4 regions of the Arthrobacter sp. genome follow, and region 1 is predicted to be linked to each of the others. Evidence: riboswitches for the same ligand, from Rfam matches in the RefSeq annotation. Region 1 holds a riboswitch; each other region holds the start of a gene.
What was found. A riboswitch is a leader RNA that binds a small molecule or an ion and turns the genes downstream of it on or off. The one in region 1 is predicted to bind S-adenosylmethionine.

Region 1 (7,316 bases):
TGCCGTTGGCGGCCGGGGCCGCTGAGGCGCTGTCTCCGGATGTGCCTGCGGCTTCCGGGTCGGCGCAGCCGGTCAGGGCCAGGATGACGACGGCGGTTGCCGTGGACAGGGCTCGAATCGGACGAATCTTTGTCTTTGTCTTTGCCATGAGTTCTCCTATAGATACGTCAGTTAGTGGGCCGAAGCCGGCCTTGGATTCAGAGGTGAAAGGCCGGTTCGATGACTTTGGAGAGGAATGCTCTGGTGCGCTCGTGCTGCGGCGCAGCAAAGATCTGCAGTGAGGTGCCTTCCTCCACGATTTGGCCTTGGTCCATGAACACCACGCGGTCGGCCACATCCCGGGCGAAGCCCATCTCGTGCGTCACGACGATCAGCGTTGTGCCCGAATCGGCAAGGCCACGGATCACATCCAGCACTTCACCGACCAGTTCGGGGTCCAGTGCGGAAGTCGGCTCGTCAAACAGCACAACCTTTGGATTCAGTGCCAGTGCCCGGGCAATCGCCACCCGCTGCTGCTGCCCGCCGGAGAGCTGACGCGGGTAGACGTCTGCCTTGTCAGACAGGCCGACGCGCTCCAGCAGTTCCAGGGCCCGCGCCCGTGCCTGCCCGCGCGGGCGGTTCTGAGCGTAAATCGGAGCTTCGGTGATGTTCTCGACGGCGGTCAGGTGCGGGAAGAGGTTGAAATTCTGGAACACCATGCCGATGTGAGTGCGCTGGGCCAGGATGTCCTTCTCCCGCAGCTCATGGAGTTTGCCGCCGTGGGCCCGGTAGCCCACCAGGTCGCCGTCCACGGCAATGTGGCCGGCGTCGACCTTTTCCAGATGGTTGATAGTGCGCAGCAGGGTGGACTTGCCGGACCCGGAGGGGCCCAGGACCACCACCACCTCGCCCGGCTGCACGGTCAGGGAGACGCCGCGCAGCACCTCGACCTGGCCGAAGGACTTGTAAACGCTGTTGATCTCCACCAGCCCCCGGGTGGCGGCGGTAGCGTCCGTTTCGACGGCGGCCGGGACGGCTGGCTGACTCATCGGGTGGCCTCGGTTCTCTTGGCATGGGTGGAGAAGAGCTGCCTGACCTGCTGCAACGGCGTTGGCGGCAGTGAACGCACGGCACCCTTGGAGTAGTGGCGCTCGATGTAGTACTGGAACACGCTGAGCACCGAGGTAATCGCCACGTACCAGAGGGTGGCCACCAGCAGGAGCGGCAGCACCTGCTGGGTGCGGTTGTAAATGACCTGCACCGTGTAGAACAAGTCGGAATAGGCCAGGACGTAGACAATCGAGGTGCCCTTGACCAGGCCAATGATCTCGTTGAAGGCAGTGGGAAGGATCGAGCGCATGGCCTGCGGCAGCACGATCCGGGTGGACCGGCGCCAGGCCGGGATGCCCAGCGCCGCGGCCGCCTCAAGCTGGCCCTGGTCCACGGCAAGGATGCCGCCGCGGATGATCTCCGCCGAATAGGCGGCCTGGTTCAGGGTTAGCCCCAGGACGGCTGCAGCGAACTGGCTGATCAGCGTGGTGGTCTGCAACTCGAAGAAGCGAACGTCCGTGAACGGGATCCCCAGCGACACCTTTTCGTACAGGTACCCGAGGTTGTACCAAAGCAGCAGCTGTACCAGCAGCGGGGTGGACCGGAAGATCCAGGAGAAGGTCCAGGACACGGAGGCCAGCAGCCGTGAGGAGGACAGCCGCATCAGCGCCAGGATGAAGCCCAGGACAAAGCCGAGACTGCCGGCGATGGCCGTCAGCTTCAGGGTCTCCCCTAAGCCGCGGAGCACCGACGCGGCGGTAAACCACTGGGCCACCACGTCCCATTCCCAGCGCGGATTCGTCAGGAGCGACCACAGGATCGCGGCGACGCCGACGGCCACCAGTCCCGTCCCGGCCCAGCGCCACGGATGACGTGCTGCCACCACCGGATAGCCGGAGTAGTCCAAGGCTGTGCCTGTGCCGGCTCCGTTGGACGGTGGACGGCCGCCGCCGGAACCACCGGAGCCACGGGAACTACCGGAGCTGGCAGCCTCAGGTCTCGGAACCGGAGGCACGGCGTCGTTCGGCGATGCCGGCTCCTGGCCGGTCTGGATTTTGGGTGCGGCGGAACTCATACGCCCACCTCCTTCATGTTTTGAGGCCTGTCCTGCACGGTGCAGGAGGCTTCGTTCCCTATCCGGAAAACCAGAAGGTTGGCTGAATCTAGAACAACTCCGGCGGAGTCCCCAAGGCCGGTGTCGTGCAGAGTAAACCGGCGACGCATTGGCTTCACCGCGGTACCTGCCAAGGCCCTGAATGTCCTCGCATTGCGCATTATTTCCGCCGGTGAAGGCCGGTTACCCAAGCACCACGGGGCCCCGAGGATGCTCCTAGGATGGGCGAGACCGCGGGCCCGACCGCTGCCCGGGAAGGAGCGCCATGCCGATTGACAGCACGCCAGGCCGAACGTTGGGCGGCGGCCGCAAGAGAATCGTCTTTGTCGGCGGCGGTCCGCGGGCGGCCCTGATCCTGGAACGGCTGGCCGCCAACCGGCCGCGGCTCTTTGACGGCCCGCTGGCTGTTCACGTGGTGGAGCCGCACCAACCCGGCTCCGGTCGGATTTGGCGGCAGGACCAAAGTCCGCTGCTGAAGCTCAATTCCAGGGCCGCCGATGTCACCATGTTCACCGACGACTCGGTGGAGTGCGCCGGTCCGCCCACAGTGGGGCCCGGTCTACTCCAATGGGCCAGCGGTGTGGCGGACGGCAGCATCACGGACGCGCAGGTTCCGGACGCAGATCTGGCGCGCCAGCTTGCCGGCCTTCGCCCGATGACGTTCCCGACCCGCCGGCTGCAGAGTCTGTACCTCGAATGGTTCTTCCGACGCACGGTACAGGCACTGGGTCAGCAGGTTCCGGTCACCGTGCACCGGGACCAGGCCGTGGAGGTTTCCGCCGAGGACAGCGGTTACGTGGTGCGGCTGGCCTCGGGGGCAGCGCTGCCTGCCGACGTCGTTGTGGTTGCCATAGGGCACACGGATTCGGTACCCGACCCGCAATCCGCTGGCTATGCCGGCTTTGCGGCCAGGCACAACCTCTTCCACACCCCGCCGGCCTATACCAACGATGTCGATTTTTCTGCCTTGCGCCCGGGACAGAAGGTGATCGTCTCCGGCATGGGACTGGCCTTCATCGACCTGGTGGTGCAGCTGATGGAAGGCAGCGGCGGCCAATTCGTTGATGCGCCCGGGGGCTCCCTGCGCTACATCCCGTCCGGGAACGAACCACGGCTGTGGGCAGGTTCCCGCCGCGGGGTGCCGTACCGTTCCAAAATCAGTACTGAACTGCGCGGAGAACCGGCCCGTCCGCCGCGGTACCTGACCGCAGGCACCGTCGCCGCGCTGCAAGAGGCGCACGGCGAGTTGGATTTTCGGCAGCATCTCTGGCCGCTGCTGGCCAAGGATGCCGCGTTTGGCTATTACCAGGAGCTGTTCACCGGGCATCCGGAGCGGGTGGCTCTGCCGTGGTCCGAATTTGTGGTCCGTTTCGACGCCGCCGCCTGGTATTCGGATGAGAGACGGGCCTTGGTGGACCAAGCCGTCCCCGCGGCGGGGGACCGGCTGGAGTTCGAGGACCTTGACCATCCGCTGGCCGGGGTGGCTTTCGCTGGGCCTGCGGAAGTGCAAAGTATGGTTTCCGCGCACATCCGCGAAGACCTCAGGCTGCGCGACGGCGGGGCAAACTCAGAAACGCTTGGCCTGTTCCTGGCGTTGCTGCGCGTGTACTCCGAACTGGGCCGCCTGGTTCCAGCGGAAGTACTCACGCCTGCCTCGCGCCCGCTGGTCAGCGGCTGGTGGCACGGTTTCTTCAGCTACGTGGACTCCGGCCCGCCGGCCCGCCGGCTGCGCGAACTGCTGGCGCTGCACGAGGCAGGCTACCTCTTATTCCTTGGCCCTGCGCTGGAGGTGGGCACTGACGAAAAGCTCGGCCTGTTCACGGCATCCTCCCCGCAGGTTCCCCATACAGTGAGAGCGACCGCCCTCATCGAAGCCCGGCTGCCCAGGCCCACTGTGGAAGGCTCGGCGAATCCTCTGCTGCTGACGCTCCATAAGTCCGGCCTCGGCTGCGAGGAGCGCACAGGCGGTTCGCCGTCGGATCCCAGCACCGGGAAGCTGTTAGTGGATTCCTCCGCACGGCTCGTCGGTGCAGACGGCGGCACCCGAACGGGCCTTTACGCCGTCGGCCCCGCGACCTCGGGCTGGGGCAGCGGGGCCTTCGCCCGGCCGAACAGCAACGCCGCGCCGTTCCGCGAGAGCGATGCGCTGGCACGGCTGATCCTCACCGACCTGGCGGCAATGTCCTTAGCTCCGGGGGACACCTCCGGTGCACGGCTGGCCGCCGCCATCAATCAGCTGCACTCCTCGCTAGTCTGAACCGAAAGGATTTTGATGACCCTTCCTCCGCCCCGAGGGGCCTTTGCAGAGCTGCTCTATCTGCCGTTGGAGGACCCTCGGGTGCAGCCACTGGTCGATGGGCTGACCGCGGAATACGACCGCCGATACGGCAGCATCTTCGGCGGTGCCGGTCAGGAGATGCGCCGCTACCCGGCGGTGGAGTTCGCACCCCCGCATGGCGCACTGCTGATCCTGCAGGAGGACGGGGAGTCTGTAGCCGGCGGCGCCTTCCGCCGCTATGACGAGCAGACCGCGGAGTTCAAGCGCATCTGGACCCATCCAGGTCACCGGCGCCGGGGTCTGGCTCGCCAGGTGCTGACCGAGCTCGAGGCGGAGGCCGGGCGCCGTGGCTACCGCCGGGTCTACCTGACGACCGGCTCGCGTCAACCGGAAGCGCAAAACCTCTACTTGGCCACCGGTTACAGCCCCGGATTCGATCCCTCGGCTGATCCGGAAACCGTCAAGCATCTGGCCTTCACCAAGGAAATACCGGCTGGTGCGTCCGGGCAGAGGCCGGTGATCACGGCGAACTCCTGAAACACCTACTGGCAGGACACAATTTGCACATGCAGGAGCCCCCGTTGTTTGATGAGAGCTCCCATCCCGAGCGGCCGAGAGACCTGGATCGATGACGCCGCAGCAACCAACCCCGGGACCGTCTCACGGCGGTTCGCAACGGTAGTGGTGCTACTGCCAGGACCGATGGAAAGGACCATTCCCATGCCCCTGAATACTGACCGCATCCGTGTCACCCACGCCGGATCCCTGCCCCGAACACCGGAACTGCTCGCGGCGAACGAGGCAAAGGAAGCCGGCGGCCTCACGGAGGAGTTCCTCGGCCTGCTCGAGGCGTCAGTGATAGACATCGTCGAACGCCAAAAAAACCTCGGAGTGGACATCGCCAACGACGGCGAGTACGGCCACACGATGTCCTCATCGGTGGACTACGGGGCCTGGTGGAACTATTCGTTCGCCCGGCTGGGCGGGCTGCAGGCCACCGATGTGGACCGCTGGGCGGACGACCAGGTCCACCGCTCCTCCCCGGGCAACATTGTGCTGACCACGTTCACCGACCGCCGCGACCGGGTGAAGTTCAACGACGCCTACACCGACCCGTCTTCGGGTGTCCTGGCGCACCGGAAGTCGGTCAAGCAGCCCAAGGTCGCTGGCCCGTTGACCTATACCGGCCAAGAGTTGGTCGCCTCGGACATCACCAACCTGAAGAAGGGATTGGACGCCGCCGGACTGGCCGAAGGCTTCGTCGCGTCGCTCTCCCCGGGGTCCTGCGCGCGCATCGCCAACGACTACTACCAGAGTGACGAGGAACTGCTCTACGCTTGCGCCGACGCAATGCGTGAGGAGTACAAGGCGATCATCGACGCCGGACTGACCGTCCAGTTGGACGACCCGTCGCTGGCCGAGAGCTGGGACCAGATCAACCCTGAGCCGTCGCTGGAGGACTACCTGAAGTTCATCCAACTGCGCGTTGAGGCCACCAACTGGGCTTTGCGGGATCTGCCCCAGGAACAGATCCGGCTGCACGTCTGCTGGGGTTCCTGGCACGGCCCGCACACCACCGACATCCCCTTCAAGGACATCATCGGCTCGGTGCTGCAGGTCAACGCGGGCGCCTACTCGTTCGAGGCAGCCAATGCCCGGCACGAGCACGAATGGCGCGTCTGGGAGGACACCAAGCTGCCCGAAGGCAAGGTCATCATTCCGGGCGTCGTTTCGCACGCCACGAATGTCGTGGAGCACCCCGAGCTGGTGGCGGACCGGATCGAACGATTCACCGGCCTGGTGGGCCGGGAAGCCGTGATCGCCTCCACGGACTGCGGGCTCGGCGGGCGAGTCCACCCGCAGATCGCCGTCGCCAAGCTGGAAGCACTGGGCCAAGGCGCGGAAATAGCGTCCAAGCGCCTCTGGAAGTAATCCACGCCGCAGGGCTTCAGCGCCCGTAACCGGCTGTGATGGACCGGAACCCGGAAATTTCGGGGTTCCGGTCCATCACAACGCTCCGAATCTGGCTGCAGGAGCAGGTCCCTATGCGCGGCTGCATCACCTGCTGAGCGCTGCGGCACCTTTGCGGAGTCCCTGGGCCCGTTCCAGTGCGCCCGCCAAGTCTTCCTGCAGATCCGCCAGGTCCTCCACCCCCACCGAGAGCCGGACCAGGTCGACCGGTACAGCAAGCTCAGTTCCGCGCACTGAAGCGTGTGTCATTTCCGAGCAGTAGCAGATCAGCGATTCCACCCCACCCAAACTCACCGACAGTGCGAACAGCCGCGTGGATTCGGCGAAGGCCCGTGCGGCGCTCTCTCCGCCGGTGAAGCGAACCGAAACGATCCCACCGAAGCCTGACATTTGCCGTGCCGCCAGGGCGTGCCCCGGGTGCTCGGGCAGTCCAGGATAGAGGACCTCGGCGACGCCGGGCTGGTCCCGGAGCCATTCCGCGAGAGCCTGGGCGTTAGAGTTGTGCCGCTCCATGCGCAGGCCAAGGGTCTTCAGGCCGCGGGCGGCCAGATAGCAGTCCTGCGGCCCAGCGACCGCGCCGCCGGCGAACTGCTGGTTGCCGACCGTCTCCGCCAACTCCCGCCCGCGGAAGGAACGGTCCGCCACAACCACCGCCCCGCCGAGGACATCCGAGTGTCCGCCGATGTACTTCGTGGTCGAGTGCACCACCACGTCCGCGCCCCACTCCAGCGGCCGCTGCAGGTAGGGGGAGGCGAAGGTGTTGTCCACCACCAGCAAAGCCCCGGCCTCGTGCGCCACCTTCGCCCAACCGGCCAGATCCGCGATGGCCAGCAGCGGATTCGACGGCGTCTCTACCCACAGAATTGCCGTGGATCCCGGCTGGACCGCGGCCGCTACCGCTGCCAGATCGGTGATATCCACGGC
Region 2 (7,316 bases), on a different contig from region 1:
CCCCACTCAGCGCTGGATCGTCACACGCCGAACGGAACGCCGTCCCTGCGTGAGGCACGGGCCTCCCCGAAATGTCCTGCGCCTAGGCTGGGGCAATGAACAGCGGCAGCAACGGAACGGTGGACTGGGACGGCGCGGTCAACGCCCGCGACCTCGGCGGGATCGCCGTCGCGCGCGGACGCAGGCTCCAGCCCGGCCGGATCTACCGGATGGGCCGGGCCGAATGGATCACGGCACGCGGCTGGGAGCAGGCGTACGACGCCGGTGTCCGCACCGTGGTGGACCTGCGCAACGACTCCGAAATCGGCCGGCGGGATACCGATCCGGTGGTGCCGCCGTCGGCAGTTGCCGGCATCCGGTTCCTGAACCGGCCCACCCAGGAAGCCGCCGACCCGGAATTCACCGCACTGACCGGCCCGTACCTGAACTCACCGCGGTTCTACCCCGAAAACCTGCACCGCTGGCCGGAGAAGTTCGCCGCGATTGCCCGGACCCTCGCGGATGCGCCTCCCGGCGGCGTCGTTATTCACTGTTCCGCGGGGCGGGACCGCACGGGCCTGGTCACCCTGCTCCTGCTGCAGCTCGCCGGAGCAGCGGAGGAGGAGATCTGGCGGGACTACCAGCAGGCCGCCGCGGGAATCAACGAGTGGCACCGGCTCCAGCGGCAGCCGCGTGAACATCCCCTCAGCGACGCCGAGCTCGCCATACGAAATGCCGGCGCGCGGCAGGAACTGCGGGACGTGCTGGGGGTGCTCGATGCCGAAACGTACCTGCGTACGGCCGGAACCGGGGAGGACACCCTCGCCCGGCTCCGGGCCCGGCTGCTGGACTGAAGCCGCTACTGCGGCATGGGAAGCCCGGCCTCAGCCGGAAGTGGTTTCCCGCTGCACCGGTGCGGGCGCTCCAGAGTGGCCAAGCAGAAAAAAGAGCTGCCTGCGGGGCTTTGGAAACCACCCGGTACCAGCAGCATCGAGTGCCGCGGGCACCACTGTGCGGAGTCGGCCGCGGAAGCCAGTGCGAGCGCCACCCGCGCCACGTCCGGGTGCCACACGAGCTGTTGGGCGCCGTCGAGCACCAGGGCGATGACGTCGAGCTCTGGGTCGGCGTGCACTTCCACGTCAATCCAGTCGTCGTATCCGCTCTGGGGGCCGGAAGGGGTGCGGGCGGGTGCCGGCGCCGTGCGGCCCGGGGGAACACGGACGCGGGAGTCACTGGAGTAAGCCACAGTGTTTGTCCTTTGATGGGTTGTCCTTGCCCGCAACGGTTGGTGCGGGCCGCTTCGTCATCCGAACCACCCGCCGAACAATGGGGTTGGTGTGAGGCCAGTCGGAGCTTTTCCTGCCCGGTGGTGCCGGGTGCGGAGGCCACATCTCGTGAAGCACTGCTTACCCTAGCAGCCTCCGCTCCCGCCGGGAAGGGCCACTGTGACTCCACTAGATGTTTATGCATATAGTGGGGATGGCGACGAAAATTCGCCTCACCGATTCAAAGAAGAAGGCATTATGCGTGCAGTTGTATTTGAGAAGTGGCAGACTTTCCCGTCCCTGACGGAGGTCGAAAAGCCGAAGCCGGGCCCGGGCGAGGTCCTGCTGAAGGTGGCAGGCGCCGGTGCCTGCCACTCCGACGTCGCAATCTATAAGGATTTTTCCGAAGGCTCGCCGGGGTCGATTCCGCCCGCGTTCGTCCTGGGCCATGAGAACTCCGGCTGGGTCGAGGAACTCGGGGAAGGTGTCAGCGGCGTAGAGGTCGGCGGCGCCTACCTGGTCTACGGCCCGGTGGGCTGCGGGCATTGCAAGGCCTGCTCCCGCGGACAGGACACCTACTGCGAGAACGCCGCCGAGATCCCTTACCTGGGCATGGGGCTGGGCCGCGACGGCGGCATGGCTGAATATGTAGTGGTCCCGGTCCGGAACCTGGTCCCGCTGGGCGACGCCGATCCCGTCGCCGCTGCGCCGCTTTCCGATGCAGCGCTGACGCCGTATCACGCCATCAAGAACTCCCTGCCGAACCTGGCTGGGGGCGGCAAATACGCCCTGGTGATCGGCCTCGGCGGGTTGGGCCAGATGGCTGTGCAGATCCTGAAGGCGCTCACCGGCGCCACCGTGATTGCCACTGACATGAAGGAAGAGGCCATGCAGAAGGCCGAAGCTGCCGGGGCCATCGTGGTTCCCGGCGGCGAGGGCCAGGTGGAACGCATCCGGGAGATCACCGGCGGGCGCGGCGTGGATGCTGCGTTCGACTTCGTCGGGGTTTCTCCGACCATCAAGACTGCAGCCGCATCGATGGCACCGCAGTCCCGGTTCACTGTGGTTGGCATCGCCGGCGGATCGTACGAATGGAGCTTCTTCACCACCCCGTACGAGTCGACCACGACCAACACCTACTGGGGCACCATCGAAGACCTGCATGAAGTGGTGGCGATGTACCGCGCCGGGCAGATCAAGCCCGAGGTGGAGCTCTACAGCATGGATAACGCCCTCGAGGCCTACCGGAAGCTGGAATCGGGCGAGCTCAGCGGCCGTGCCGTGGTTGTTCCGCACATGAAGTAGTTACGTCTAAGAAGTAACCAGCGCCCCGGCACCGCGTCCTGCGGAGCCGCGGCCCCGGTGCTGCTGCGATCAACGACGGCGGTGTCCCCTGGAGAGGGGGTGCCGCCGTCGTTCGCTGTTTCGAGCTCCGGGGATACCCCGGTGGTGTGCTCCAGCGCACTCTCATGTAGGCTGGATTGATTACCGACCGTCCGGTCAGTTATCCGCGTGCGCACCCGGCTCCAGCCGGGACGGCGGGGGCCTCCCGGGCGATCCGAAACCAACGTCCAGTATCGAAAGGGTCCGTCGAAGATGACCTCAACCGCCATAGACGTGCAAGTCGTCCCCAGTTTCGTCCAGGACGAATGGTGGACCCCGGAGAGCGGCAGCCTGGCGGCTGCCAGCCCGGCCGAAGTCCGTGATGCCAGCACCGGCGAACTCCTGGCCCTGGTCAGCACCGACGGGCTGGACACCGCCGCCGCCGTCGAGCACGGACGCACCGTGGGCCACCGCGGGCTGGCCGGCCTCACCTTCCACCAGCGTGCCCTGAAGCTCAAGGAACTGGCGCAGTACCTCAACGGCCGCCGGCCGGAACTCTATGAAATCTCCGCCCGCACAGGTGCCACCAAAATCGATTCCCTGGTGGACATCGACGGCGGCATCGGCGTGCTCTTCACCTTCGGGTCGAAGGGCCGGCGCGAACTGCCCAACGCCACCGTGGCCATCGACGGCACCGCGGAAGTCCTGTCCAAGGATGGCTCCTTCATCGGTGAGCACATCTACACCTCCATTCCCGGTGTCGCCGTGCAGATCAATGCTTTCAACTTCCCGGTCTGGGGCATGCTGGAGAAATTCGCCCCGGCCTTCCTGGCCGGCGTGCCGACCATCGTCAAGCCCGCCACCCCCACCGGCTACCTCACCGAGGCCGCCGTCCGCCTGATGATCGAATCCGGCATCCTTCCGGCGGGATCGCTGCAGCTGATCTCCGGCTCCGCCCGCGACCTGCTGGACCACCTGGACTACCGGGACATGGTCTCCTTCACCGGATCGGCGTCGACCGCCAACAAGCTGAAGTCCCACTCCAACGTGGTGGAAGGCGGCGTCCGCTTCACCAGCGAAACCGACTCGCTGAACGCCTCGATCCTGGGCCCCGACGCCGTTCCCGGCACCCCGGAGTTCGACGCCTACGTGAAGTCCCTGGTCACCGAAATGACCGTCAAGGCCGGCCAGAAGTGCACCAGCATCCGCCGCGCAATCGTCCCCAAGGCACTGGTGAACGACGTCGTTGCCGCCGCTGCCCAGCGGATCGAGCAGCGCGTTGTCCTGGGCGACCCTCGTGCAGAGGGCGTCACCATGGGTGCCCTGGCCTCCACCGAACAGCGCGACGGGGTCCGCTCCTCCGTCGAGGCACTGCTGGCCAGCGGTGCGCGGATCGCGTATGGCACCCTGGACGCACCCGAAACCGTCCAGCTGGATGGCAGCCGCGGAGTGGCCGCAGACGGTGCCTTTATGGCCCCGATCCTGCTGACCTGGGACGACGCCGAGGCAGAGGCGCTGCACTCGGTGGAGGCCTTCGGGCCGGTGTCCTCGGTCATCGGCTACGAAGACACGGCCGACGCCGTCCGCCTGGCAGCCCTTGGCGGCGGCTCGCTGGTGGCTACGGTCTGCAGCAACGATCCGCAGACCGTCCGCGAGCTGGCCATCGGCATCGCCGGCCACCACGGCCGTGTGCATGTACTCAACCGCGAGGATGCCCGGTCCTCCACCGGACACGGCTCGCCCGTGCCGCACCTGGTCCACGGCGGTCCCGGCCGCGCCGGCGGCGGTGAGGAGCTGGGCGGCATCCGTGCCGTCAAGCACCACATGCAGCGCACCGCGATCCAGGGCTCCCCGAACATGCTGACCGCGATCACCGGCGTCTGGCACACCGGTGCAGACCAGAACTTCGACGCGACCCACCCGTTCCGCAAGGACCTGGCCACGCTGAAGATCGGCGACGCCATGGCCTCGGAGCTGCGTGAAGTCACGCTGGAGGACATCACCGCCTTCGCGAACACCACGGGGGACACCTTCTACGCCCACACCAACCAGGAAGCTGCGGAAGCCAATCCGTTCTTCCCCGGCATCGTGGCCCACGGCTACCTGCTGCTGTCCTGGGGCGCCGGGCTGTTCGTTGAACCGGCTCCGGGACCGGTGCTGGCCAACTACGGCCTGGAGAACCTGCGCTTCATCACTCCGGTGGCGTCCGGCGATTCCATCCGCGTCACGCTGACCGCCAAGCGCATCACCCCGCGCGAGACGGATGAGTACGGCGAGGTGGCCTGGGACGCCGTCCTGCACAACCAGAACGATGAGATCGTCGCGACCTATGACGTCCTGACCCTGGTGGAAAAGGAACGCGCCTAACTTCCCGCAGAACAGTGAAGCCCGCCTGGAAATCCAGGCGGGCTTCACTGCCTCTAAAACTTCTCTGCGTCTAAAAGCCAGCAGGTCCAGCGGGTGGGGAAGTCTTGAGGCGGGAAGGCCTTCGACGGGAGGAAGCGGTCAGGCCTTTTTGTGCAGGCCGTCGAACGCCATGGAAATGACGTCGTCGGCCAGCTTGGCCGCACCGATGGGCCCACCGGGCTTGTACCACTCCACGATCGAGTTGATGGTGCCAAAGAGCAGCCGGGTGGTGGTGCGCGGATCAATGTCGCTGCGCATCGAGCCCTCGGACTGGGCGGCTTCCACCAGCTGGGCGACCCGGCGGTCGAATTCGCGGCGCCGCTTGAGGGCATCCCGCTCGATCTCGGTGTTGCCGCGCAGACGGAGCAGCAGGGTCACGAACGGCAGGCGTTCAGCCAGGACCTGAATGGTTCCGCGGAGCACGAATTCCAGCCGGGCATCGGCGGGCCCGGTCGAGGCGCGGGGATCGTCAAAGACCCCCTCCAGCCCGCCCAGGGCGTTCTCCAGAGCCAGCCGGAGCAGGTCCCCCTTGGACGGCACATGGTGGTAGATAGCGGACTTGGTGATCCCGAGGTTCTCCGCGAGGATGCCCATGGACGTGGCCTCATACCCGTGCCGGTTAAAGACGTCGACGGCGATGTTCAGCACGGATTGCTGGTCATAGCCCGGCCGTCCCCGGCGGGTGCCGTTGCCGGCGGGCGGAGGAGCAGCGGGGCTCGGAGACTTAGGCATCTGAATATTTTCCCATGAACGTTCGGTTGGCCGGACCAAACCGGCCAACCGGACGTGTGGCTAGGACGGGGTTTCCGTCTTTTTGCGCAGGTCGTAGATCCGGCGCAGCTTGCCGCTGGAGCGGGCCAGGGAACCGGGTTCCACCACGCTGATGGTGCAGGAGGAGCCAACGTGGATCTTGATCTGGGACCTGAGTTCGGCGGCGGCGGCGAGGCACTCCTCCGCGCCGGATTCGGTGCGGCGCTCGATCTTAACCGTGAGCTCATCCATGCGGTCCGGCCGGGTGATCTCCAGCTGGAAGTGCGGGCTCAGGGCGGGGATGCGCAGGGCGATCTCCTCGATCTGGCTGGGGAAGACGTTCACGCCGCGGAGGATGATCATGTCATCGTTGCGGCCGGTGATCCGGCCCATCCGGCGCATGCCCGGCCGGGCCGTGCCGGGGAGCAGCCGGGTGAGGTCGTGTGTGCGGTAGCGGATGATCGGCAGGGCCTCCTTGGTGAGGGAGGTGAAAACCAGCTCGCCGTGTTCGCCGTCGGCCAGCACCCGGGTGTCGTCAAACGGGTCGATGATCTCGGGGCGGAAATGGTCCTCCCAGATGTGCGCACCGTCCTTGGTCTCGACGCATTCGCCGGCGACTCCGGGGCCCATCACCTCGGACAGACCGTAGATGTCGCAGGCATCGATGTCCAGCAGGACCTCGAGCTCGTGGCGCATCTCCTCGGTCCATGGCTCGGCACCAAGGACGGCGTTCTTCAGCGAGGTGGACCGCGGATCGATCCCGGCCTTCTTCATGGCATCGGCAATGGTCAGCAGGTAGGTGGGAGTGCAGAGAATGGTGTCCGGCTGGAAGTCCTGGATCAGCTGGATCTGGCGTTCGGTCTGGCCGCCGGAAATCGGAATCACCGTGCAGCCCAGCTTTTCGGCGCCGAAGTGCGCGCCGAGCCCGCCGGTGAACAGGCCGTAGCCGTAGGCATTGTGCACCTTGTAGCTGGATTTCACGCCGGCTGCGCGGAAGGAACGGGCCACGAGTGTTCCCCAGCGGTCCAGGTCACCCTTGGTGTAGCCGACAACCGTCGGCCGGCCGGTGGTGCCGGAGGAGGCATGGATGCGGGCAACCTGGTCCATGGGGACGGCGAACATGCCGAACGGGTAGCTCTGGCGCAGATCTTCTTTGGTGGTGTACGGGAACTTGGCGAGGTCCGCGAGTTCCTTGAGATCGTCCGGATGGACGCCGGCGTCGTCGAACTTCTTGGTGTACAGCGGCACCCGTTCATAGGCATAGCGCAGCGTTTCCTGCAGACGGGTCAGCTGGAGTGCTTCAATTTCGTCCCGGCTCATCAGCTCCTCGGGGTCGAGGGTGGAGGGGTCGGCGGCGGTGGCCTTGACGGGGGAGACGGGATTCATGCGCTGGAACCTTCGTGGGAGAGGGGGTGGGGCTGATTCTGCAGGTTGGGTAGCGAAAGCGGAAGACGCGGAGGAGCCCGCCTGGGCGGGTGGGGCTTAGCGCCGGCGTGCGGGATTCGGGATGGTGCGCGAGCGGCCGCGGAACTCGGCGACCACCCGGCTGCTGCCGTCGGGTGCTTCGGCGGTGACCTGGATGTCATAGACACC
Region 3 (7,316 bases), on a different contig from region 1:
GAGCTGCGCACCAGGCCGGCATCGCGTGCACCCACGCGAGTGCTCGCTGCCCTCGGGAGGGGCTTAGAGCGAAACGGACCCGTCAATGCAGGTCACAGACTCCCCGCCGACCCAGATCCGGCCTTCACGCATAAAAACCCTGACCAGCCCGGCCCGATGGACCGCCGTACCCTGCGTCACCGTGTAGCGCTCCTCTGCGAGGCCCTCGCCGATCAGCCACTGGGCCAGTCCCGCGTTCAGGCTGCCGGTGACCGGGTCCTCGGCCACCCCCAGGCCGGGAGCGAAAGCGCGGACCTCGAAGTCCGTTTCGGCGGATTCGGGCTGTGGAGCGATCACGCCGACCCGCAGGTTGCCGAGCGCCGCGTGGTCCGGGCGCAGCGAGAGCACGGTCTCGGCGTCGGGCAGCAGCAAGCCCATCCATCCCGGCCCGTTGTCCACCCACTGGTGGCCTCGGACCTGCTCCGGCGACAGTCCCAGCGCAGCCGTGACCCGGGCCAGGATGTCCGACTCGACGGGGCCGGTGCGGATGAGCCGCGGCGCGGCGAAGGCAGCCAGTCCGGCATTGACCCGCAGCGGCACCAGCCCGATGCCGCATTCCTGGACCACAAGCCCCGGCCTCATTGGCGTGTTGCCCGCCTCCGTCCAGGCGTGGCACGTTCCAAGCGTGGGATGTCCGGCGAACGGGATCTCTCCCCCGGGTGTGAAGATCCGGACGCGGTAGTCGGCGTCCTCCTGGATCGCCGGGAGCACGAAGGTGGTCTCCGAAAGATTCGTCCAACGGGCGAACTGCAGCATCTGTTCGTCATCAAGGTCTTCGCCATCCAGCACCACGGCAAGCGGATTGCCCTGGTAGGGGCGGCCACCAAAGACGTCTACCTGCTTGAACCAGCGTTGTCTCATGCGGACACTGTAATGGCTCTTCCGGCTTGCCGGGGGAACAACCGCCTGCCCGGAGAGCAGCCCGGCCGTTACGAACTGTTGCGAATCATGTGGCCTGTGTGACACGGGTTTGCGCCTCCCTGCGCCGGGCCCTAGGTTGATGGACAGAATCAAGAGTTCCAGCCACAGGCCCTGGCCGGCTGGACGGCAACCCTCTCGCCATAGCGGGGTGCTCCAGGTGACGATTCGGCCGTTCCGGTGGATCTCCCGGTCCGGCAAGTACAGCGTTCCCGTGTTGCCCGCAGGACGGATGGGCGCGTCAGGCAGAGGAAATCCAGTGGCCCTTGAAACCGATCTGCACCCCAATGCGCTCCGCCGGGCGTTCGGGCGTTTCCCCTCCGGGATCGCCGCTCTTTGTGCTGAAATCGACGGCGCTCCCCAGGGGATCGTGGCCTCGTCCTTCACCGTTGGCGTTTCGATGGATCCGCCGCTGGTGATGTTCGCAGTCCAGAACACCTCGCGCACCTGGCCGGTGCTGCGGCGGGCGGTACGGCTGGGCGTGTCCGTCCTGGGGGCGGGGCACGACGGCGTCTGCCGCCAGATCGCCTCCAGGGACGGCGACCGTTTTACCGGCCTGAACGTGGCTGAGTCCGGTACCGGCGCCCTGTTCCTGGAGGAGGCAGCACTCTGGCTCGAGTGCTCGGTCGAAGGCGAGGTGCCCGCCGGGGATCATGCGGTGGTGCTGCTGCGCGTGCACGGCTACTCCACCCACGAAGACGCCCACGAGCCGCTCGTGTTCCACGGATCGAAGTTCCGGAACCTGTCGGTGCCTGAGTTCGCGCTCTAACCGGACGGATTGAAGCAGCAAATCAAACCTCATTCAAAAAGGTGCACGTCCCGCAGCAGGACGTGCACCTTTTTGTTGGTTACCGGTGTCTAGCCGGTGCAGAGGCCGCTAGGCGTCGAGGCCGAGGCGGAAGAGCGCCGCCAGGCTGCCGGCCTTCAACGTTGCCATTCCGGGGTTGGCTGACGTTGTGAGGCCCGTCCAGATCTGATTGGCACCCGCGTTCTTCGAGAACATGCCAACTATTCCCTCGTCACGGTAGAAGTCGAGGTAGCTCGAGACCGAACTCTTGATGTGCCCGTCTGCTTCAAAGAGCCAAACCTGAGATCCGTCGGCCGGGGCGCACGAGGCGGTTTTCACCGGCGTACCGGGCACCAGGCACAGGTCAGGACGCGCCTCGCTGTGGATCGCACCGCGCGCATCCGCAAACCAGCGCTGGGCAGCGGTATCGGCGCACCGCGACTTGTCCTTGGGGACGGTGACGCCGCCATTGTTCTCCAGTACGAGGCAGTGGCCGTTGTTCACGAGGACCCGCCCACCGCTGGGAAGGACCTGGGTGGGGCTTTCCGTGAATCCGCTCCTGGTCAGGAGTGCCGTGAGTTCTGCCGTCGTGGCGGGGTCCTTCGCATCGAGCTTCGCCTGGTTCGCCTCAATGAACGCATCGATGGAGGCAGTGGCGAAATTCAGGCCGGCAAGCGTCGCCAGGCTGCCTGACTTCAGCGTGGCCATACCGGGGTTCGCTGCGGCGGCCAGACCGGTCCAGATCTGGTTCGCCCCGTTTGTCTTCCCGTACATGCCCGCGATCCCCTGGTGCCGGTAGAAATCGAGGTAGCTCGAGACCGCGCTCTTGATATGCCCGTCGGCCTCAAGCTTCCACACCTGTGATCCTGCAGCCTGGGAGCACGCGGCAACATTCACCGGAGTACCGGGAACGAGGCACAGATCCGGGCGCTGTTCGCTGTGAATTGCACCGCGGACGTCGATCATCCAGCGCTGGGAAGCAGTGTCGGCGCACAGCGCCTTGTCCTGCGGCACCGTCACGCCGAGGTCTTCGCCAAGGACGAGGCAATGCCCGCCGTCGACCAGCAACCTGCCTCCCTGCGGAAGCACCTGGGTGGGATTCTCGACGAAGCCCAGCGAGGACATCAACTTGAACAGTTCCGCTGTGGCGGCCGGATCCTTGGCATCGAGCTTGGCCTGGTTCCCCTGGATGAAACTGTCGATCGAGGCGGCGGCCGCCGTTTGTGCCTGGACTGATTCGGCCACGCGCCGGGCCTCCGGTGTGAGCCCGCTCAGGTCATCCTTCCAGCTCTGCAGGAGCACAGTGCCGTTTGTGTCCAAGACTGGTACGGCCTGGTTGGCAACGGCCTGGAGCTTCGCTTCAAGCTCCGGCAGTTCAACGGCACGCAGGGCTTCGTACCCGGCTTCCTGGCCAATCACGACGGCGGGGCGAAGCGGCTCCTGATCTGCTGCAATGCTGATCGAGTTGCCGAGCTTGGTCGTTGTCCCATTCACCCGGCAGTAGATCGAGGCATCGGTCGGCTTATCCGCTTCGGCGAGATTGACGTTGAACTGCTTGACGCCGTTGCTCGCCAGCAGGGCCGTCTGCTCGACGTGCCCGTCCTGGAAGGTGATATCCAGCCAGCACCGGCGCGTTGAGTCAGTGGCCTTGGTGTCCGCCTGCGGGAGGTCGAATACGTTGCCGTAGTTGCTGCGGAAGGCGGGGTAAAGCACGGTCTGTTCAGGCACCGATGGGTTGTATCCACCGAGCAGGGTGTAGACCGGAACGCCGACCTGGGCGGGTTTGGGCGCCGAGAACGCGGGCGTCTTCACCTTCGCATCAACGTAGGCGCCTGCTGCGGCATCCCAGTCCCGGTAGCCGCTGGGGTAGGACAGGTCCGGGACAACGGTGGCCAGGGACCGCTGGGTGATCTCCGTGCTGTAACCGGTGAGGTGGGTGTAGCGCGAGAGGGTGCTCGAGTTGCTGCCGCCGGACATGGCGTCCCGGTGGTAGTTGTAGAGGCCCTGGTAGTTCTGCGTGAAGCGCCCGGCGTTCAAGTCGAACCCCTCGGCGGTGAAGTCGGTGTTCGAGGAGAGATTGGAACGCATGCGGTCCCGGTAGGCAATGTAGCCCCAGCCGCTTTCGCTGTGGTGGCTGGCGTTGATGACCCGGTCATCACCCTGCTTCGAGGTATCCACCCCCGGATAGTGTCCAAGACCGTAGGAGTGGCCGAGCTCATGGCTGAGCTCGTTGCCCACGGAGTCGTACAGGGTCGCCATCCCGTTGCCCCCGCTGAGGCCGTGCGTCTGCACACCGTTGGCATAGTTTCCGGCCGAGTGATGGATGATCCGCTGGTTGAACGTCCCCGGCTGCCGCTGGTCCATCGACCCGCTGGTGGTGCCGAAATTGGCGAGGTTGATGCCGGTGCTCACCTGCGCCTTGCCGACGCTTTCGCGCAGGTCGCCCGAGTAGACGTCGCCGTTGACGGCGCTTTTGCCTTCATAGATGACGCCGGAGGACACGATGACCTTATCGAGGCGAACCGGCTCATAAACAGCCATCGTGAGTTTGGAGACCGGAATGGTCTGGAAGTAATCGGCCCCGGACTTTTCCGGCTGGTTGAACATGTAGTGACCATCGGACTTCGGGTAGTCCGTGAGCATGCCGAGCTCGATCGAGCTGATAATCATCTCCGCCGGCGCAGCGAACTGGATGTTGCTCCGTGCGAGCACTCCGGTACCCGTGTCCGTTGTAAAGGTCAGCTCCAGGCCCGGTTTCATCCAATTCCAGGGCAGCTCGGCAGTCCAAGCTGTCGAGGAATAAGCGACGTCGGCCCGGTTGTTAGTGATGTCCATATCGGAGCGGGGAATATCCGACGGCGGGGCCAGTTGGAGCGTCCCCTGGGGAACCCCGTTAATGGTGGCCGCTACGCTTACTCCCGAGGCGCCTGAATGGGGCGAGAAAAGGAGCAGCGCCGCCCGGTCTGCCACCAGCGAAGGCATCTTTGCCGCGGCATTTCCGGCCGCATTGATTGTATGGCTCTGGGCAAACTGCACCTGGCCTGCAAGACCCCCTGTGAGGTCATTGCGGAGCTGGCGCTCCGTCCCCGCCGCGGTGGTGTCATAGAATCCGGCAAGGTCAAGGGGAACGACGGCGGACGCAGGCTCCCCAGCCAGCGTCTCGGTGCCGTTGCCGGCGTCGTTGGTTGTGGGGACTGCCGTCGAGAAACCGGTGAGTCCGAGGACCAGGGCCGTTCCGACGGTTGCCGTGGTCAGCCGGGATAACAGTGGGGGTGTGAGACTTTTGCGCTGCATTCGTGTTTCCTCGTCGGCCCGCGGTAAATCGACGATGTGACTGATAGTCGGGTGCGGGCAGAAACTAATCGCCTTAAAAACCCTATGAGTGGCAATCTCCAGCCGGAATAGCGGTAGCGCAAAATGGGCACAAAATTCCCAAACTAATTCTGCCGGTCAATCACAAGCATGCTTCATTTTTCCGACACCGAAATCATTCTCGTTTCTGAATTCGCACTAACGCACGAATTTCGGTCCGGAGCCCGTCCCCCGGAGCAGGCAGCAAAAAGCCCGGCCGCCCATGGGCGGCCGGGCTTTTCCCGGGAAACTACTGAGCTGCGGGAGTTTCGTCCTGCTTGTCCTGCTTCTTCTCCGGCTTGAAGTCCACGCCGGCTTCCTTGCGCTGCTGCGCGCTGATCGGCGCCGGAGCGGAGGTCAGCGGATCGTAGCCGCCGCCGGACTTCGGGAAGGCGATGACGTCGCGGATCGAGTCGGCGCCGGCCAGCAGGGCCACCACACGGTCCCAGCCGAAGGCAATGCCGCCGTGCGGCGGCGCGCCGTACTTGAAACCTTCGAGCAGGAAGCCGAACTGCTCCTGCGCGGTCTCTTCGGAGATGCCCATCACCTTGAAGACACGTTCCTGCACGTCGCGCTGGTGGATACGGATGGAGCCGCCGCCGATTTCGTTGCCGTTGCAGACAATGTCGTAGGCATAGGCCACGGCGGAGCCGGGATCGGTGTCGAAGGTATCCATGAACTCGGGCTTCGGCGAGGTGAACGCGTGGTGCACCGCGGTCCATTCGCCTTCACCGGCAGCAACGTCGCCGGCAGCGACGGCTGCGGCAGCGGGCTCGAACATCGGCGCGTCGACGATCCAGACGAAAGCCCAGTCCTTGGGATCGATCAGGCCGGTGCGGTGGCCGATTTCGACGCGGGCTGCGCCGAGCAGGGCACGTGCTTCGGAGGTCTGGCCCGCGGCGAAGAAGATGCAGTCGCCGGGCTTGGCGCCAACCTTCTCGGCGAGGTTCTCGCGCTCAAAGTCGGTGAGGTTCTTGGCGACCGGACCGGTCAGCGTACCGTCCTCCTGGACCAGCACATAGGCCAGGCCCTTGGCGCCGCGCTGCTTGGCCCATTCCTGCCAGGCATCGAGGGTGCGGCGGGCCTGGGAGGCACCGCCCGGCATCACGACGGCGCCGACGTACGGAGCCTGGAACACGCGGAAGGTGGTGTCCTTGAAGAACTCGGTCAGTTCGGTCAGTTCCTGGCCGAAGCGCAGGTCCGGCTTGTCCGAGCCGTAGCGGGCCATGGCATCGGCGTAGGTCATGCGGCGGATCGGGGTTTCAATTTCGACGCCGATCAGCTTCCAGAGAGCCTTCACGATCTCCTCGCCCAGGGCGATGATGTCGTTCTCTTCGACGAAGCTGGCTTCGATGTCCAGCTGCGTGAACTCCGGCTGGCGGTCGGCGCGGAAATCCTCGTCGCGGTAGCAGCGGGCAATCTGGTAGTACTTCTCGAACCCGCCGACCTGGAGCAGCTGCTTGAAGAGCTGCGGCGACTGCGGCAGGGCGTACCAGGAACCCGGTGCCAGGCGGGCCGGCACCACGAAGTCGCGGGCGCCTTCGGGGGTGGAGCGGGTCAGGGTCGGGGTTTCGATTTCGACGAAGCCTTCGCCGTGCAGCAGCTCGCGGGCCACACGGTTGGCTTCGGAGCGCAGGCGCAGTGCCGCGGACGGAGCCGGGCGGCGCAGGTCCAGGTAGCGGTGCTTCAGGCGGGCTTCCTCGCCGACTTCGACGTGCTCGTCGATCTGGAAGGGCAGCGGATCGGAGGTGTTGAGGATAACAACCTCGTCGGCGATGACCTCGACCTCGCCGGTGGCCAGCGCCGGGTTCTCGTTGCCTTCGGGGCGGCGTTCAACCTTGCCGGTGATCTGCAGGACGTACTCGTTGCGCAGGCCGTGGAAGACGTCCTCTTCCCGGACGACCACCTGGGCGACACCGGAGGCATCACGCAGGTCGAGGAAGGCAACGCCTCCGTGGTCCCGGCGGCGGGCCACCCAGCCTGCAAGGGTAACGGTCTGTCCAATATGCTCGGCCCTCAGGGAACCAAGGGCATGTGTGCGCAGCACAGCAGTCCTTTCAACTTTGATTACTTGCGGAAACACCTGTTCCCGCCCATTGTGAGTGGAGATCTTCTTCGAGTTTACCGGTGATCCATTCTGTTCCCGGCCAAGTGCAGATTGATCGGAGGATGAGTGTCCGGCAACGCTGCCCTCAAGCGCCCGCTGGGCGGTTTCGACGCG
Region 4 (7,316 bases), on a different contig from region 1:
GCGGGAACGCGTAAGGACTGAGGCACCGTTAAACATTACGCCCCAAGCGCGGGTCCGGAGTCCACGGTTGTTGCCCGGCGGGGTCGGGGTGGGCGGCGTGCAGGGGTGGCCGGCGTTTTCCGGCAGAATGGGTCCATGAGTTCAACCGATCCCCAAGACCTCCCCATCCGTGATGACATGATCCGCCTTGGCCAGGCGCTAAAGCTGGCCAACCTGGCCGAAGACGGCATCGATGCCAAGGAGCTGATCGAGAACGGAATGGTCAAGGTTAACGGCGAGATTGAGGAACGCCGGGGCCGCCAGCTCCATCCGGGTGACACCGTTGAGGTGAACGGGCAGGCAGTCCGGGTCGTTTCCGGGGGCTAACTAACGCCGGCCCAGAACTGTGTGCGTCAGGAACTCCTTGACGTGCCCCAGCTCCTGCATGCTGATGCTGTGCCCCATGCCGGCGTAGAGGACCTTCGTCAGCTTCGTGTACCCGTTGAGCCACCCGTGCGTGTACTCGACCCTGGCTTCGTCGATAACCGGATCCGCCTGGTCACGGCCCCAGAAGAACGGCACCTTCAGTTCTGCCAGTTCCTCGTCGTGGAAAAAGGCATTGCCTTCGGCCGGGACCACAAACCCTGAGAGACCGACGACGGCGGCAAACTCCGCCGGCCGGTGCCGCAGGAGGGTGCTGGCCACGGCCATGCCCATCGAGAAGCCGAGCAGGGTCACGCTGCTGTGCTGGTCCTTGATGCTGTCCAGCCAGTCCGAGACGTCCTGCACAGCGGAGACAACCCGGTCCACGGAGTAGTCCGGCTCATTCATCAGCGGGAACCAGGTGTATCCGGGACCCAGGGCCACCGGTGCGCGGACCGACGCGACCGTGAACTCGTCCGGCAGGTACCCGGCCAGGCCCATGAGGTCTTCCTCATTGGCCAGGTAGCCGTGGAAAAGAACCAGCAGCGGAGTCCCGGCCCGCTCCTCCTCGGGCTTCGAGAACAGCACAACCGGATTCCAAGGAGTGTTTTCAGTCATGAATTCCATTCTGGCATGCGCCGATGCCAACCTACGGTCGCGTAGCCAGGCTTCGGCCAGCAATCATGGTCTAGTGACCGAAAATCTCCAGAACCCCTTGAAGAACCCTGACCCGGAAACCAGCACCAGCAATCCGATACCCGATACGAAGACCGCTCCACCGGAGGGCCACCCGGACCATCCGTTCAACCGCTACGTCGCACTCGGTGACTCCTTCACCGAAGGCATCGGCGACCCGGATCCGGAGAGCCCCGGCGGTCACCGTGGATGGGCCGACCGGGTTGCCGAAGAGCTGGCCCATGGCCACGAAGACTTTGCGTACGCCAACCTGGCCATCCGCGGCCGGCTCCTGAACCAGATCATCAACGAACAGCTCCAGCCCGCCATCGATCTGAAGCCGGATCTGGTCACCATCTGCGCCGGCGGCAACGACGTCATCCGGCCCGGCGGCGATCCGGACCGGCTCGCCGAAAAAATGGACGGCACCGTGGCCACTCTCCGTGAAACCGGCGCGACAGTGGTGCTCTTCACCGGACCGGACATCGGGGCGACGCCGGTGCTGGGCAGCGTACGAGGCCGGGTCGCCATCTACAACGAAAACCTGCGCACCGTCGCGGCCCGCCATGATGCTGTGATTGCCGACATGTGGGCCCTGCGCGAACTCAGCAACCCCCAGATGTGGGCCCCTGACCGGCTGCACTTTTCACCGCTCGGACACCACACGATTGCTGCCGCGGTGCTGGACACCCTCGGCGTTCCGCACTCCCTGGAACCACAGGCGGTTAAGGAACTGGCTGCCAAGAACTGGCGGACCGCCCGCTCCGAAGACCTGGTTTGGGCCCGGGAATACCTGGTTCCGTGGGTGGTCCGGCGCGTACGAAAGCGGTCCTCAGGCGACGGAGTTTCGGCCAAACGCCCGGATGCCGGCCCGTTTTTCGGTTCCGGGATGCCGCAGGGTTCGGGCGAAGGCGCCGGCGCACTGGACGAGGCCTAAGCCGGTCCCGGCCGGGACCGCGCCCGGCCGGGATCGCCCAGGGGTTAGGCGAAAAAGCCCTGTTCCAGGAGGCCGGAGAGCTGCAGCACATCGGTGAGGAACCCGTCGTGGCCGATCGGCGCGCTGATCAGGTGCACCTGATTCTGCCCCGGCAGGGCTGCAGCCAGTTCATGGGACTGCTCCGGGAAATACAGCCGGTCGCTGTCGACCGCGGCCACGAGGAATTCCGCTTCCGTGCCGGACAGGGCCTCGGCCAGACTGCCACGCCCGCGGGCGACGTCGTGGCTCATCAGCGCCTCAGTGAGGATGACATAGCTGTTGGCGTCGAACCTCCCGGAGAGCTTCTGTGCCTGATGATCCAGGTAGCTTTCCACCTGGTACCGTCCGCGCCGTGCCGGAAGCGGCGATCCGAGGGGATCCTCCCCCGGCTGCGGTGTCCGACCGAACCGGTACTGCAGTTCAGGTTCTGACCGGTAGGTGATGTGCGCGATCCGCCGGGCCAGTCCGAGGCCTCCCGTCGGTGCCCGGCCGTTGTAATAGTCGCCGCCGTTGAAATCAGGATCCAGCCGGATCGCTGCCACCTGCGCCTGGGCGAAGGCAATCTGTTCCCCGGTGCTGGCCGCGGTCGCTGCGATCACTGCGCAGCGGGCCACCCGCCCGGGTTCGGTGACAGCCCATTCCAGGGCGCGCGCCCCGCCCAGTGATCCGCCGAGCACAGTGTGCCAGCGGCGGATGCCCAGCAGGTCGGCCAGCCTGGCTTCGGCGCGCACCGAGTCCCGGATGGTGACAAACGGGAAGCGGGATCCCCAGGGCAGGCCGTCCGGATCTGCCGATGCCGGGCCCGTGGAGCCGTAACAGCCGCCGACCATATTGATCGAGACCACAAAAAAGCGGTTGGTGTCCACGGTCCGGCCCGGGCCGACAAGTCCGTCCCACCAGCCCGGTTCGTCCGTGTCTCCCTGGGCGACATGGGTACTTCCGGTCAGGGCGTGCGGGATCAGCACGGCGTTGGAGGCGTCGCGGTTCAGCCGGCCCCAGGTTTCATACCCCAGGACCACGTCCGGCAGGATGCCGCCGGTCTCCAGTTCCAGGGTGCCGATCGAGGCGCACTGCAGCACCCCGTCGATGGTGCTGACGGGGTGCTGCGGTGCGGGTGGATATGTTGTCACGGGAATGCGTCAGGCTCCCTTGGCGGCGCGGAAACCGGCGTCGAGGTCCGCGATGATGTCATCCAGGTGCTCCAGACCGACCGAAAGCCGCACCAGGCCCGGGCTGACGCCGGCCGCTGCCTGCGCTTCGGCGCCCAGCTGGCTGTGGGTGGTCGACGCCGGATGAATCACCAGCGAACGGACGTCACCAACGTTCGCCACGTGTGAATGCAGTTCCAGGGCGTCCACGAAGCGTTTGCCTGCTTCGACGCCGCCGGCGATTTCGAAGGACACAATGGCGCCGGTGCCGCGGGGCCCGTACTTGCGTCCTCGTTCGTACCACGGGCTCGACTCAAGGCCTGCGTACGCAACCGAGACGACGTCGTCGTGACCTTCCAGCCAGGTGGCGACGGCGACAGCGTTCTCTACGTGCCGTTCCACACGCAGGCTCAGGGTTTCCAGCCCCTGGGCCAGGAGGAAGGCGCTGAACGGCGAGAGTGCCGCACCGAGGTCGCGCAGCAGCTGCACGCGGGCCTTGAGGATGTACGCCAGGTTCGCACCGAGTGCTCCGTTGGCGCCGAGGTCCCGGGCGTAGACCAAGCCGTTGTAGCTTTCATCCGGGGTGTTGAAGCCCGGGAACTTCTCCGGGTCGGCGCCGAAGTCGAAGTTGCCCGAATCCACGATCACGCCGGCGATTGTGGTGCCGTGGCCGCCGAGGTACTTGGTAGCCGAATGCACCACGATGTCCGCGCCCCATTCAATGGGACGGATCAGGTACGGCGTGGCCAGGGTGTTGTCCACGATCAACGGGACGCCGGCCTCGTGCGCGACGGCGGAAATACCCTCAATGTCCAGGACGTCCTGGCGCGGATTGGAGACGACCTCGCCGAAGAACGCCTTGGTATTGGGCTGGACCGCTGCGCGCCACTGCTCCAAGTTGTCCGGATCAGCCACGAATGTGACTGTGATGCCGAATTTCTTCAGGGTGTGCTTGAAGAGGTTGTAGGTTCCGCCGTACAGGCTGGGGCTGGCCACGATGTGGTCCCCTGCCTCGGCGATGTTGAGGATGGCGTAGGTCTCGGCTGCCTGGCCCGAGGCCAGCAGCAGTGCCCCGAGCCCGCCCTCCAGTGACGCGATGCGGTTCTCCACCGCTTCCTGGGTGGGGTTTCCGATCCGCGTATAGATAGGTGCAAGTTCAGCCAGGGCGAAACGGTTGGCAGCTGCTTCCGCACTGGGGAATACGAAGGACGAGGTCTGGTAGATAGGCAGGGCACGGGCGCCGGTGACGGCGTCGGGCTCCTGTCCTGCGTGGATCTGGCGGGTTTCGAACGACCAGTTGGCAGACATGTTGCTCCCTTTTTGACCAGGGGCCCCACAGGAACCGATGCCGGAAGTACTCCGGATACAGACGTGTGGCCCGCGCTTGCCGTGACATCCTTTTGATGCCCAGCCAGGTCTTCACCCGGGGCACCCCACCGCGGTTGGAGGGTTGCCGGCCAGCAAGCCGGGGCTATCTGCTGGCGCTCATGACCTGTACCCATAGAACCAACGGACACTCAGTTGCGCAACCCATATGACGCAGCGTGAATTCATTTAGTTCCCCTAACAGGTTCCACTTTTGAGCTGCTTAGGCTGGCCTTAGTCGAGACACAGGTCACAACGTGTCAAGATATTCGCATGCGCCTGGATCACGTTTCTTACGCCTGCGAATCCGACGGCCTGCTGGCCACCACGGAACGCATTGCTGCTGCCCTCGGGACCGAATATGTCAAGGGCGGGGTTCACCCCCGTTTTGGCACCCGCAATATGATCCTGCCCCTGGCTAACCACCAGTACATCGAGGTGGTTGAAGTCCTGAACCACCCGGCTTCTGACAAAGCACCCTTCGGCCAGGCCGTGCGTGCCCGGTCCGAAGCCGGCGGCGGTTGGATGGGCTGGTGTGTCGAGGTCAATGACCTGGCTCCCTTCGAAGAACGGCTTGGCCGTGCTTCGGTTCCGGGAAACCGGAAGTTCCCCGACGGCCAGGAGCTGACCTGGCGGCAGATCGGCATCAACGGCCTGATCGCCGACCCGCAGGTTCCCTACATGCTGCGCTGGGATGAGGACAAAGCGGATCTCCATCCGTCCCGTGCCCTCTCCGGGACCGTGTCCTTGGAGTCCCTGACCATTGCCGGCTCTGCCGCGCGGGTCACGGAATGGCTGGGTATGCCGGTCGAGGAGCCGCTGGAATCCGTGGATGTCACCTGGGTTTCCCCGAAGGGCACCCCGGGCATTATGTCCGTTTCCTTCGGGACGCCTTCCGGCCTCGTCGAGATCTAAAAACCTCGTCCCGGAGGGATATCCCTCCGCTTCGGGACTCCCCTGCCACATCGGGTCAATCCTGCGCGGGCGTTTCCCTCCCCTTGGGGACTCCCCTGCCACATCAGGACAGCTGCGGGTGGACGGACTGGATTTACCAGTCCGTCCACCCTTTTGCTGTCTATTTCGGCTGACCGGGACGGCGTCGATTTCGACAAAGGTGTTGGCGAGGGCCGAGCTGCCGCCCGGTCGGGCGGTCGTGGGCCGGGCGTGTGCTGGGCCGGTTGGGTCGAGTCGGGTTGGGCCGGATCGGGTCGGACGTTTCGAGGCCTTCAACGTATCTCCGCGTTGCCCGGGTCTGTGGCGCGGGCGGCGCTTGCCCGGATCTGTAGTTTGGTCCTGACAGGGATTGTCGGGGCTGGGATGGTCCGGACATCGCGCCGGGTATTGACGCAGAACGGCGCCGGTCTGAGTGTTGGCTGGCGCACTGCTCGGTTCAGTTCGGCGATTCATTCAGGGTGCTGGCTTTGTTTAGGGTGGCGGCTCGTTCGGGGCGGCGCATCTCAGGAGGGTTCCGGCGGATGCTTCGGCACGCCTGTCCCCACCGTTCTTCCGCCCGCACCCTCCCTCTGGAAACCCCTGCCGTTATGCAACCTTTGTTCCCTCCGTTTTGGTAAAATCCTCCCGCTTTGTGACGTTGTTTCCCTCCGTTCTGGGAAAGTCCGCCCACTCCGTGCACCACGCCCCTCCGTTCTGGGAAAATCCGCCCACTCCGTGCACCACGCCCCTCCGTTCTGGGAAAGTCCGCCCACTCCGTGCACCACGCCCCTCCGTTTTGGGAAAGTCCGCCCACTCCGTGCACCACGCCCCTCCGTTTTGGGAAAATCTGCCCACTCCGTGCACCACGCCCCTCCGTTCTGGGAAAATCCTCCCGTTTTGTGACGTTGTTTCCCTCCGTTTTGGGAAAATCCAGCCGTTATGGGATTTCCCTCCGGAGCGCCCTGGCAGGGAAATCCCAAAATGGTCGATTTCCCCCAAACCGTAGGGTTTTCCACAGATGGGGACCCCAACATCCAGGCAAGATCGTGAAGGTCCAAGATTGGAGAATGCAGCCAGCTCTCCTTTTTTCGTCGGACGCAGATCGGGACGGTCCCGGTCGGCGATCCCTTGCCAGTCGGTGCCGCAGCGGGGAGTTGCTACGGCTGAGGCCGGGCGTCTACGTCTCCGCTGCCCATTGGGAAAACCTCCCCCGTTGGGAACGCGAAATCACGAAGCTGACGGCAGCTGCGGAGCAGGGCCGGAACCCTCGGGTCCTGCTCCAGGAGTCGGCTGCTATCGCTTGGGGAATTCCCACCATCGGTTCTTCCAACGAGATCATGGTCCTGGCCTCGGCCCCTTCGCATGCACGACGTCGAGGAGGAATCCGCTGGGCCGAACGGCAACTGCTCGAACCTCTCTCCAGGATCGCAGGGTTTGCCGTCACATCTCGTGCGCAAACGGTTCTCGACATGGCCGCCTACCTGCCCTTTGAGCCCGCAGTTCCAGCCATGGACCACGTCCTGCGGCCCGATCCGTTGCGCGGACTGGCCCCGTTGGAAAAGGCAGACTTGAAGGACCTGGCGCAGGCGCTGCCAACCCAAGCAAAACGAACCCGTGCCCTTCGGGTCATAAATTTTGCCGACAAGCGATCAGAATCAGCGGGAGAGTCCCTTTCCCGGGCGGCCCTGCACCGGCTCGGCTTTCCGCCCCCGGAGCTGCAGAAAGAGTTTCGCTCTGCCGGCGGCCGGGTGCTCGGCCGGACAGACTTCTTTTGGCCTCAGCAAAATCTGGTCGGCGAGTTCGATGGTGCTCTGAAG

Region 2: it holds a riboswitch for S-adenosylmethionine, as region 1 does, so the genes downstream of both, RTN46_RS08725 (hypothetical protein) here and RTN46_RS14595 (cobalamin-independent methionine synthase II family protein) in region 1, are expected to answer to the same signal.
Region 3: it holds a riboswitch for S-adenosylmethionine, as region 1 does, so the genes downstream of both, RTN46_RS14935 (flavin reductase family protein) here and RTN46_RS14595 (cobalamin-independent methionine synthase II family protein) in region 1, are expected to answer to the same signal.
Region 4: it holds a riboswitch for S-adenosylmethionine, as region 1 does, so the genes downstream of both, RTN46_RS10240 (bifunctional o-acetylhomoserine/o-acetylserine sulfhydrylase) here and RTN46_RS14595 (cobalamin-independent methionine synthase II family protein) in region 1, are expected to answer to the same signal.

What each region holds. Positions count from the first base shown of each region.
Region 1 is NZ_DALZXY010000098.1:2,481-9,796, forward strand. Features, by position in the region: gene RTN46_RS14570 (ABC transporter substrate-binding protein) at 1-148, opposite strand, end outside; gene RTN46_RS14575 (amino acid ABC transporter ATP-binding protein) at 198-1,028, opposite strand; gene RTN46_RS14580 (amino acid ABC transporter permease) at 1,025-2,104, opposite strand; gene RTN46_RS14585 (FAD/NAD(P)-binding protein) at 2,409-4,400, shown strand; gene RTN46_RS14590 (GNAT family N-acetyltransferase) at 4,416-4,958, shown strand; SAM riboswitch class I at 5,017-5,130, shown strand; gene RTN46_RS14595 (cobalamin-independent methionine synthase II family protein) at 5,142-6,353, shown strand; gene RTN46_RS14600 (cystathionine gamma-synthase) at 6,480-7,316, opposite strand, start outside.
Region 2 is NZ_DALZXY010000037.1:22,104-29,419, forward strand. Features, by position in the region: gene RTN46_RS08720 (tyrosine-protein phosphatase) at 96-833, shown strand; gene RTN46_RS08725 (hypothetical protein) at 839-1,225, opposite strand; SAM riboswitch class IV at 1,243-1,379, opposite strand; gene RTN46_RS08730 (NAD(P)-dependent alcohol dehydrogenase) at 1,503-2,549, shown strand; gene paaZ (phenylacetic acid degradation bifunctional protein PaaZ) at 2,841-4,934, shown strand; gene RTN46_RS08740 (TetR/AcrR family transcriptional regulator) at 5,073-5,705, opposite strand; gene paaK (phenylacetate--CoA ligase PaaK) at 5,766-7,109, opposite strand; gene RTN46_RS08750 (hotdog fold thioesterase) at 7,206-7,316, opposite strand, start outside.
Region 3 is NZ_DALZXY010000105.1:1,883-9,198, forward strand. Features, by position in the region: gene RTN46_RS14930 (PhzF family phenazine biosynthesis protein) at 64-900, opposite strand; SAM riboswitch class IV at 1,048-1,167, shown strand; gene RTN46_RS14935 (flavin reductase family protein) at 1,217-1,726, shown strand; gene RTN46_RS14940 (M66 family metalloprotease) at 1,835-5,038, opposite strand; gene aspS (aspartate--tRNA ligase) at 5,346-7,142, opposite strand; partial or broken gene RTN46_RS14950 (amino acid permease) at 7,269-7,316, shown strand, end outside.
Region 4 is NZ_DALZXY010000049.1:5,011-12,326, forward strand. Features, by position in the region: gene RTN46_RS10215 (DMT family transporter) at 1-26, opposite strand, end outside; gene RTN46_RS10220 (RNA-binding S4 domain-containing protein) at 136-366, shown strand; gene RTN46_RS10225 (alpha/beta hydrolase-fold protein) at 367-1,020, opposite strand; gene RTN46_RS10230 (SGNH/GDSL hydrolase family protein) at 1,094-2,014, shown strand; gene RTN46_RS10235 (homoserine O-acetyltransferase) at 2,059-3,183, opposite strand; gene RTN46_RS10240 (bifunctional o-acetylhomoserine/o-acetylserine sulfhydrylase) at 3,193-4,509, opposite strand; SAM riboswitch class IV at 4,577-4,694, opposite strand; gene RTN46_RS10245 (VOC family protein) at 4,840-5,481, shown strand; gene RTN46_RS10250 (hypothetical protein) at 6,969-7,316, shown strand, end outside.